2 regions of the Paraburkholderia sp. 22098 genome follow, and region 2 is predicted to be linked to the other one. Evidence: riboswitches for the same ligand, from Rfam matches in the RefSeq annotation. Region 2 holds a riboswitch; the other holds the start of a gene.

Region 1 (4,408 bases), on a different contig from region 2:
CTTCGGTATCCCAGGCGAATCGAGTCCGCGCGACAATCCACTCGTGCATCGCGTCGTCGGCCGGCTTGCGAGTCTCGCCTATTCGACGCAAAGCGTTAGTGCGTCGCTCGCGCGCGCCATCGACGAAGTATTGGTTGCGCGACAGGAAGGACGCACCACCGAAGACACCTACATTCGCCTCGACATTCAGACCTTTCAGGCGCAGCAGATCGCGATCGAGCAGACCTTGCAGGCCGCCACGCTGCTGTTCGAAGTGGGCGGCGCATCGGCGACCAGTGAAACGCGGCGCTTCGACCGCTACTGGCGCAATGCGCGAGTGCTCGCGTCGCACAACCCGGCGATCATTCGCGAGGCCGCCATCGGCGACTTCTACCTGAATGGCAACGCGCACAACGAGCGCTTCGCCGTTGCCCGGCCGGCAGCCGTGGCCGCATGACCGGCAGCGCGCCAGGCCGCGCTTTCATGTGGCACAGTAGCGTCAGTGCATGCGCGCGGCGCGCGGCACGCAACTGCCCTGACGAGCCCCATGAAGAATCTGCCAGCCTATGAGCCGCCAGTCGATGAACAGCAACTGTTGCTGAAATGGATCCGGCGAGCGCGCGAATCGCAAATGAGCCACTACGACATGGCCGATCTGTTGTCCGCACGTGATCGTAAGCTGGGCTGGCTCGTTACCGTGCTGGCCGCGTTCGTGGGCACGGCGGTGTTTGCATCGCTGAACACGAACGCGGTCTCGCTGGAGATCAGGATTCTGGTCGGCCTCGTGAGCGTGATCGTCGCGGTGTCGTCGGCGTTGCAGACGTATATGCGTTATGCGGAGCGCGCAGAAAAACATCGCGCCGCAGGGGCGCGTTATGGCGCGGTGCGGCGGCGGCTCGAATCGGTTTTTGCGGGCGACGCCGACGCGCGCGACGGCCACTATCTGACCGCGATTCGCGACGAACTCGACCGGCTTGCACAAGACTCGCCCAATGTGCCGCCGCGCAACTTCTACCGTACTCAGCGAGCGTTATCCGCAGATCCGCGGCGCGGCACCGAAAGCTGAGCGGCCGGCGTCAGGCATCCAGATCGTTCGCGTCGATGCCTAGCTCGGCTGCCATGCGCCGTACCACTCCCTGAAGACGGTTGACCTGATCGGCAAGCCGTTTCTGCTCGGCCTTCACCGCTTCGAACGCGGACAGCGGCACGGTATCTTCCTCGCCGCCGCCCGGCTGCGCGAACTCGCTCAGGTTCACTTCGCCGCATAGCAGATGCATCCATCTGTTTTCGCGCTCGCCCGGCGTGCGAGGCAGTTTGACGACACGCGGCGGATCGTTCGCGGCGAGCTCGTCGAGAAACGCCTCGACCGACGAGATATCGGCAAAGCCATGCAAGCGCGCGCTGTTCAGGCGCAACTCCGCCGCCGTCTGCGGGCCGCGAAGCAACAATGTGGTCAGCAACGCCGCGGACTGGCTCGGCAGACCGAGCACGCGATTCATGTTGTGCTCGAAGCGCGGCACACGGCTGCTACTGCCTTCCATCACGGGGCTTAGCCGTTTCAGACCGTCGAGCGCCGTTAGTACTTCTGCCTCGGTCGCGTTCATGACAGGCGAGCGGCCGGTCTTCTGATTGCAGCCCAATGTCAGCGCATTGAGCGAGAGCGGATAACTGTCGGGCACCGTGTGCTGCTTTTCGACGAGCACGCCAAGCACGCGCCCCTCGAGCAGGGTCAATGCGCGGATGGCGGGACGGGACGGAGCGTCGGGAGTCGAGTTCATTTGATGTAGCGGCATGTGCCGGTGTGGTCGTGGATAACACGCCTTACCATCGCTCTGCGAGGCGGCACTTTTCTCCTGGTGGGCACTATGATAAACGGCCCGCGCCTTGACGACGTATGAATCGCCGCGACGGACTGCGACGCGTGAACCGGCGCTGGGCACGAGGTCTGCTTTCTCATCGTCTTTCTCGACACGGAGTGTTTAATGCCAATGCGTTCACAGTCGGTCCTGCGCGTGAGCGCCATCTCGCTCGCGGTGGGCGCCGTGTGCCTGCTCGGCGCCTGTGCGCTAAACCCAGGCGGCAAGAGCGGCAATGCGAGCGTGCCCGAGCCCGCCAAGCCGGTCGACCTCGGGCGCTATCTGGGCCGCTGGTACGAACTGGCGCGCTACGAAAACCGCTTCGAAAAAGGCTGCGAGGCGGTGACCGCCGACTACGCCGCGCGTGAAGACGGCCTGATCGACGTGACCAACAGTTGCCGCAAGGGTGGCGTTGAAGGCCCGCTCGACGCCTCGAAGGGGCGCGCCAAGGTGATAGCCGGATCGAACAACGCGAAGTTGAAGGTGTCGTTCTTCGGCCCATTCTTCGTCGGCAATTACTGGGTGCTGGACCACGCCGACGACTACAGCTGGTCGATCGTCGGCGAACCGAGCGGACGCTATCTGTGGATTCTGACGCGTGAAGCGAAACCGGTCGCCAGTGTGAAAGACATGTTGATCGAGCGAGTGCGTGCGCTTGGCTACGACACGTCGATGTTGCGCATCACGCAGCATACGTAACGCGCCAGAAAACACTTGCCGGAAGAAATTTTGCCCGGTATCGTCGTGGCGTTCTGCAAAGCAGCGCGGGAGAGATCGTCCGAAGCCAGGGCGACGCCGACGGAGCAACCGCCCCGGAAACTCTCAGGCAAAAGGACCGCGCAGCAGGAACATCTGGAGAGCGGCGCCGCGCGCGCCCACCGAAGGGGATTCCCGCGCACATACAGCGCTTTCGCGCAGCGCGGGAAGAAACTCTCAGGTACATGGACAGATGGGGCATCGGCACCGGTTTCGTACGAAATCGGACCCGGTGATGCTCAACTACTCTGGACCATGTCATGTCACGAATCGCCATTATCGGCGCCGGCATTACCGGCGTCACGACCGCACACGCCCTCGCCCAATGCGGCCACCACGTCACCGTGTTCGAACGTCACCGCTATGCAGCGATGGAAACCTCGTTCGCCAACGGAGGCCAGCTGTCCGCCAGCAATGCAGAAGTGTGGAACAGCATGGCCACTGTTCTGAAAGGCCTGCGCTGGATGTTCACGCGCGACGCCCCGCTGCTGCTCAATCCCGTGCCCACGTGGCACAAGTATTCGTGGATGGGCGAATTCCTGCGGCAGATTCCCCACTACCGCGCTAATACCGTCGAAACGGTGCGGCTTGCCATCGCCGCGCGCGAGCATCTGTTTTCGATCGCCGAACAGGAAGGCATCGACTTCGATCTCGAACGGCGCGGCATTCTGCACGTCTACAAGACGCGCAAGGAGTTCGACGCGGCGGCCAAGGTGAATGACCTGCTGCGCGAAGGCGGACTCGAGCGCAGCGCGGTGACGGCGAGCGAAGTGCAGCGCATCGAGCCCACGCTGCACGGCGATTTTTACGGCGGCTTTTTCACGCCGTCCGATTCGACTGGCGACATCCACAAATTCACGCGCGGTCTCGCCGATGCATGCGTTCGCCACGGCGTGCAGTTTCATTACGATGCGGAAATCATGTCGATCGAGCAACCCGCCGAAGGTCGCTTCTCGCTCACTGCCCACCTCGAAGGCGAGACGCAGCGCTTCGGGTTCGAGCGGATCGTCGTGTGCGCCGGCGTAAAAAGCCGTGATTTTGCGGCGATGCTCGGCGATCACGTGAACGTGTATCCGGTCAAAGGCTATTCGATCACCGTGTGTCTCGACGATGCAACGAGCAGGCAGCGTGCACCGTGGGTTAGCCTGCTCGACGACAGCGCGAAGATCGTGACGAGCCGGCTCGGCGCCGACCGTTTTCGCGTCGCGGGCACGGCGGAGATCAACGGCTTCAATCGCGATATCCGCTCCGCCCGGATTGCTCCGCTAGTAGACTGGACGCGGCGGCATTTCCCCGAGGTATCGACCGCGCGCGTCATTCCGTGGGCTGGCTTGCGGCCGATGCTGCCGAGCATGCTGCCCAAGGTCGGGCGCGGAAAACGGCGCGGCGTGTTCTACAACACGGGGCACGGCCATCTGGGCTGGACGCTGTCGGCCGCAACGGCACAGGCGGTGGCGCGCGCGATTGAGTAGCGTGCCGCCACGAAGACGCGGCATCTGCTAGTGTTGTGCAATCCGCGTCTTGACCTTGAAAACCATGGCTCATTCGGGCTTTCCCAATCCGGACAGCGCCGTCCCCGACGGCGCGGACGGCGCGCGTCTGAGCGACGAGCAGATTGGCGCAGAGGCGACGCGGCGGCTCGCGTGGGACGCCGCGGTTCCTGAACGTACGATCACGGTGGAAGTCAGCAACGGGCGCATCGTGCTCAACGGCGAACTCGAACACGACGCCCAGCGAATCGCGGCGCTCGAAGACGTGACGCGCCTGTTCGGCGTCGCGGGTGTATGCGATCGACTGGTCGTGAAGCACCCGTGAGC
Region 2 (4,408 bases):
GCAACGAGGCGATGCGGTTCACGCGCAACGCGATTGTCTTGAGACCGCGCGGGCCATGGTACACCGCATACATGCTGGCCATGATCGCGAGCAGCGCTTGCGCCGTACATACGTTCGACGTCGCTTTCTCGCGGCGAATGTGCTGTTCGCGCGTTTGCAGCGCGAGACGCAGCGCGGGATTGCCTTGCGCGTCGACGGTCACACCGACGAGACGGCCCGGCATCTGGCGCTTGAATTCGTCGCGCACGGCGAGGTAGGCCGCATGCGGGCCGCCGAAGCCGACCGGCACGCCGAAACGCTGCGTGTTGCCGACGGCCACGTCCGCGCCCCACTCGCCCGGCGGCGTCAGCACGGTCAGCGCGAGCAGGTCGGCGGCAACCACCACATGGCCGCCCGCTGCGTGGATCGCCTCGGTCAGCGCGCGATAGTCCCGCACGTCGCCGTTCACGCCCGGATATTGCAGCAGCACGCCGAATGCATTTGCGTTCGCGGCTTCCGCTGCGGGACCCACTTTCACTTCGATGCCGACCGGCGTGGCGCGCGTTTTCACCACTTCAATGGTTTGCGGCAGCACGTCGTCGGCGACGAAGAATACGTTCGACTTCGGCTTGCCCACGCGTTGCAGCAGCGTCATTGCTTCAGCTGCGGCGGTGGCTTCGTCGAGCAGCGACGCGTTCGAGATCGCGAGACCTGTCAGGTCGACGATCATTTGCTGGAAGTTCAGCAGCGCTTCGAGGCGGCCTTGCGAGATTTCCGGCTGATACGGCGTGTACGCCGTGTACCACGCGGGATTCTCGAGCACGTTACGCAGAATCACGGTCGGTGTGTGGGCGTTGTAGTAACCCTGCCCGATGTACGAGCGGAACACCTGGTTCTTATCCGCGAGTTCGCGCAGCGCGGCGAGCGCTTCAGCTTCGCTCTTAGGCTGGGCGAAGGGGCCGAGCGGCAGCGGTTCGGTGCGGCGGATCGTCTTTGGAATGACGGCGTCGATCAGCGCGGCGCGCGACGCGAAGCCCAAGGCTTCGAGCATCGCTTCCTGGTCGGCCGCATCCGGGCCGATATGCCGTTCAGCGAAGGCGTCATGCACTTCGAGCGCGGCGAGCGAGAGAGGAGTGCGGTTCATCAGACGATCCGGGTGTTCGAGCTTCATGGTGTTCCTGGCGGTGCGGCTGTCCGTGCTGGACCGTTCGAAACCTGGCGCTGTGCGCAAGGTCTCCTGAAGGAGCGTCCCAAAGGGACTTTCTTCACGGCGCGGTCCTGCGTGCTTCACGAGGGACGCGCCGCACCTGTCGGGTTATATAAAAGTGAATCAGGCGCCGATCGACTTCGAGTACGCGTCGGCGTCGATCAAACGATCCTGCGCTGCGTCCGAGGCCGGCTTGATCTTGAAGAGCCAGCTTTCATACGGGGCGCTGTTGACCGAATCGGGCGTGTCGGCAACGGCGGTGTTCGCTTCGATGATTTCGCCGGAAACCGGCGCGTAGATATCCGAAGCGGCTTTCACCGATTCGATTACGGCGACCGTGTCGCCTGCCGTGACGGTCTTGCCCAGTTCCTGCACTTCGAAGAAGACGATATCGCCAAGCGCTTCCTGCGCGTGGTCGGTGATGCCGACCGTCAGCGTGCCGTCCGCCTCGGTGCGGACCCACTCGTGCGATTCGGTGTATTTCAGATCGGCCGGGATGCTCATCGGATGCTCCTATGCGGTGTGATTCGATATGGACTAAAGACTGGGAAAAGGACGCACGCGCCGACTGCTAACAATGGTTCAACTCACTGCGAGTACTTTGCCGTTGCGCACGAACGGCAGTTTTACCACGCTTGCGGGCACGGATTTGTCACGAATCTGAACATGAACCGTGTCGCCAGGTTGCACGCCTTTCGGCACCCGCGCGAAGGCGATGGATTCCTGCATGGTCGGGGAGAAGGTGCCGCTGGTGATTTCGCCTTCGCCGTGCGGCGTGACGACCTTCTGATGCGCGCGCAGCACGCCTGCGGCCTTGCCGTTCTCCTTCAGCAGGATCAGACCGACGAACGCCGCGCGCGAGCCGTCCGCCTCCAGCCGGTTCTTGCCGACGAAGTCGCGCGCGGAGGTCAGGTCGACGGTCCATGCGAGGCCGGCGTCGAGCGGCGAGATGTTGTCGTCCATATCCTGGCCGTAGAGGTTCATGCCGGCTTCGAGACGCAGCGTGTCTCGCGCGCCGAGACCCGCGGGACGCACGCCTTGTGCTTGCAGCGCATCCCACAAAGCGACGACGTGATCTGCCGGGACGATGATCTCGAAACCGTCTTCGCCGGTGTACCCGGTGCGTGCAACGGTCAATTCGCCGAACGGCGTCGCCTCGACGCGCGCGGCATTGAAAGGCTTGAGTGTTTCGGTGGCAGAGCGGATGGCCGGTACGGTTTGCCAAACCTTCTCACGCGCGTTCGGACCTTGCACGGCGACGATCGCCAGATCGCGCCGCGGCGTGATAGTCAGACCAAAGCCGCCTTCGTTGAGCTGCTTGAACCACGCGATGTCTTTGTCGGCGGTGCCCGCGTTGACCACCACGCGGAAATGATCTTCGCTGAAGTAATAGACGATCAGGTCGTCGATTACGCCGCCGTCGGCGTTCAGCAGGCACGAGTACAGCGCGCGCCCAGGCGTTTGCAGCTTCGCGACGTTGTTGGCGAGCGCATGTTCGAAGAACGCGCGCACGCGTTCCCCGGTGAAGTCGATGACGCACATGTGCGAGACGTCGAACATGCCGGCGTCGGTACGCACGGCGCGGTGTTCGTCGATCTGCGAGCCGTAGTTGACGGGCATGTCCCAGCCGCCGAAATCGACCATGCGAGCGTTGAGCGCGCGGTGGGTGGCGTTGAGCGGAGTGTGTTTGAGTTCGGTCATGGGGCCTCGGGCGTCTCGCGAAACAAAAAAGGCCATGCAGAGCCGCGCCTCGCGGCCTGCTGGCTGCGAGCGTGGTTCTGCATGGCCCCTCTGTCCTCGATACCTGAGAGATTGCGCTGCCGCGGCGACGTTGATTCGTCACGGCGGAACGCGCGCCCCTTCGGTGGGCAGCTTGCCGGATCTGCACGACATTGCGATGCAGACGGCTACTGCCGCTCTCCAGAGTGCGAAAAACGGCGCCTTGATGTTGCGTGTGTTACGTGCCGGCCGGTCTTTCGACGCGTTCGGTCCTTTTGCCTGAGAGTTTGCGGGTGTGCCCCTTCGGCGGCGCGGCCTGCGAAAATCAGCGGCCCGCGCGCTCTCCCGACGCGTGCGGCGAATGTACGCGAGGGCCGGAGCCTTGTCAAATGAACGGCTTATTCGCCGTCATTCGTCCTCGTTCGCCCTGATTCGCTCTCATTCGCCGATCGCATGCGCCGCGCCGTCCAGTTCCTGGTTCAGCACGCGCTGTTCGTCGGGGGATAAGCCGCCGCCATGTTGTCCGGCCATTTCGTGCGCCTCGCGCCGGATCACATCCAGCCGATGATGCAACGCATCGCCTTGCGGCGGCGGGTAATAGCCTTGATTGACGCGATTGTCGATACGGCGGCTCAGATTGTCGATGCGGCCGTCGACCTGATGCAGGCGTTTATCGGCGATCTGTTGCGGGCTCGGGCGCGGCGCCGGCTCGCTCTGCGGCGCTACCACGCAGGCGGCGAGCGAACTCAGCAATGCGCATGCGGCGAGGGCGCGGATGGGACGTGACATGAACTCTCCGTGAAGTCGTTGTGGTTTTGCGGTGCTGCAGGCGTAGCAACGGATCACGGCATACGAGCGCTGACCCGGACGGCCCGCTCTTTTGTAACGTTATATTGCTTTCCGGTTTGTCAGTTTTGCCGGCGCAGCATTTTGCGCCGCGCCGGCAACAGCTGAATAGCCTGTAACGCCGTTCAACGAACCCGCTGGAACGGCAGCCGGACGCCTTCGTCGGAACTGCGCGCCGCGAGTTCGATGATGGTCATCACGTCGACGGCATCTTGCGGGCTCACCGGAAATTTCACGCCGTGCTGGACCGCCTCGGCGAGCGCGATGTAGAAGCCCGCATAATCGCCATTGCGCGTCGGCAATTCGCGCTCCACTTCGCGGTCGCCATCCAGCACGCGCAACGTGCCTGCGGCATTGCCGGCCGCGAAGCCCTCGTCGCCCGGACGCAAGCCGGCTTTCAACTGGTCTTCCTGCGTGTCGAGCCCGTACTTCACGTAACTGCCGCGCGTGCCGTGAATGGCGAACCTCGGCGCGACGATCGCCGTCAGCGCGCTAGCGTGCAACACGACTTCGAACTCCCCGTAGCCCAACTGGATATGTACGTAATCAGGAGCGCTCGCGTCGTCGCGGTGGGTGCGCACGGTCGCGGACACTGTCTGCGGCGCGCCGAACAACGCCAGCGCCTGGTCGATCAGGTGCGGTCCGAGATCGAACAAC

Evidence for each region. A riboswitch is a leader RNA that binds a small molecule or an ion and turns the genes downstream of it on or off. The one in region 2 is predicted to bind glycine.
Region 1: it holds a riboswitch for glycine, as region 2 does, so the genes downstream of both, ACTJLB_RS30725 (D-amino acid dehydrogenase) here and gcvT (glycine cleavage system aminomethyltransferase GcvT) in region 2, are expected to answer to the same signal.

The regions. Positions count from the first base shown of each region.
Region 1 is NZ_JBQEPV010000022.1:61,786-66,193, reverse strand. Features, by position in the region: gene ACTJLB_RS30745 (acyl-CoA dehydrogenase family protein) at 1-436, shown strand, start outside; gene ACTJLB_RS30740 (SLATT domain-containing protein) at 527-1,045, shown strand; gene ACTJLB_RS30735 (YceH family protein) at 1,056-1,757, opposite strand; gene ACTJLB_RS30730 (lipocalin family protein) at 1,962-2,534, shown strand; glycine riboswitch at 2,591-2,683, shown strand; gene ACTJLB_RS30725 (D-amino acid dehydrogenase) at 2,852-4,063, shown strand; gene ACTJLB_RS30720 (BON domain-containing protein) at 4,128-4,406, shown strand.
Region 2 is NZ_JBQEPV010000001.1:589,798-594,205, forward strand. Features, by position in the region: gene gcvP (aminomethyl-transferring glycine dehydrogenase) at 1-1,150, opposite strand, end outside; gene gcvH (glycine cleavage system protein GcvH) at 1,310-1,690, opposite strand; gene gcvT (glycine cleavage system aminomethyltransferase GcvT) at 1,769-2,887, opposite strand; glycine riboswitch at 2,968-3,120, opposite strand; glycine riboswitch at 3,163-3,262, opposite strand; gene ACTJLB_RS02635 (hypothetical protein) at 3,344-3,694, opposite strand; gene ACTJLB_RS02640 (oxidoreductase) at 3,877-4,408, opposite strand, start outside.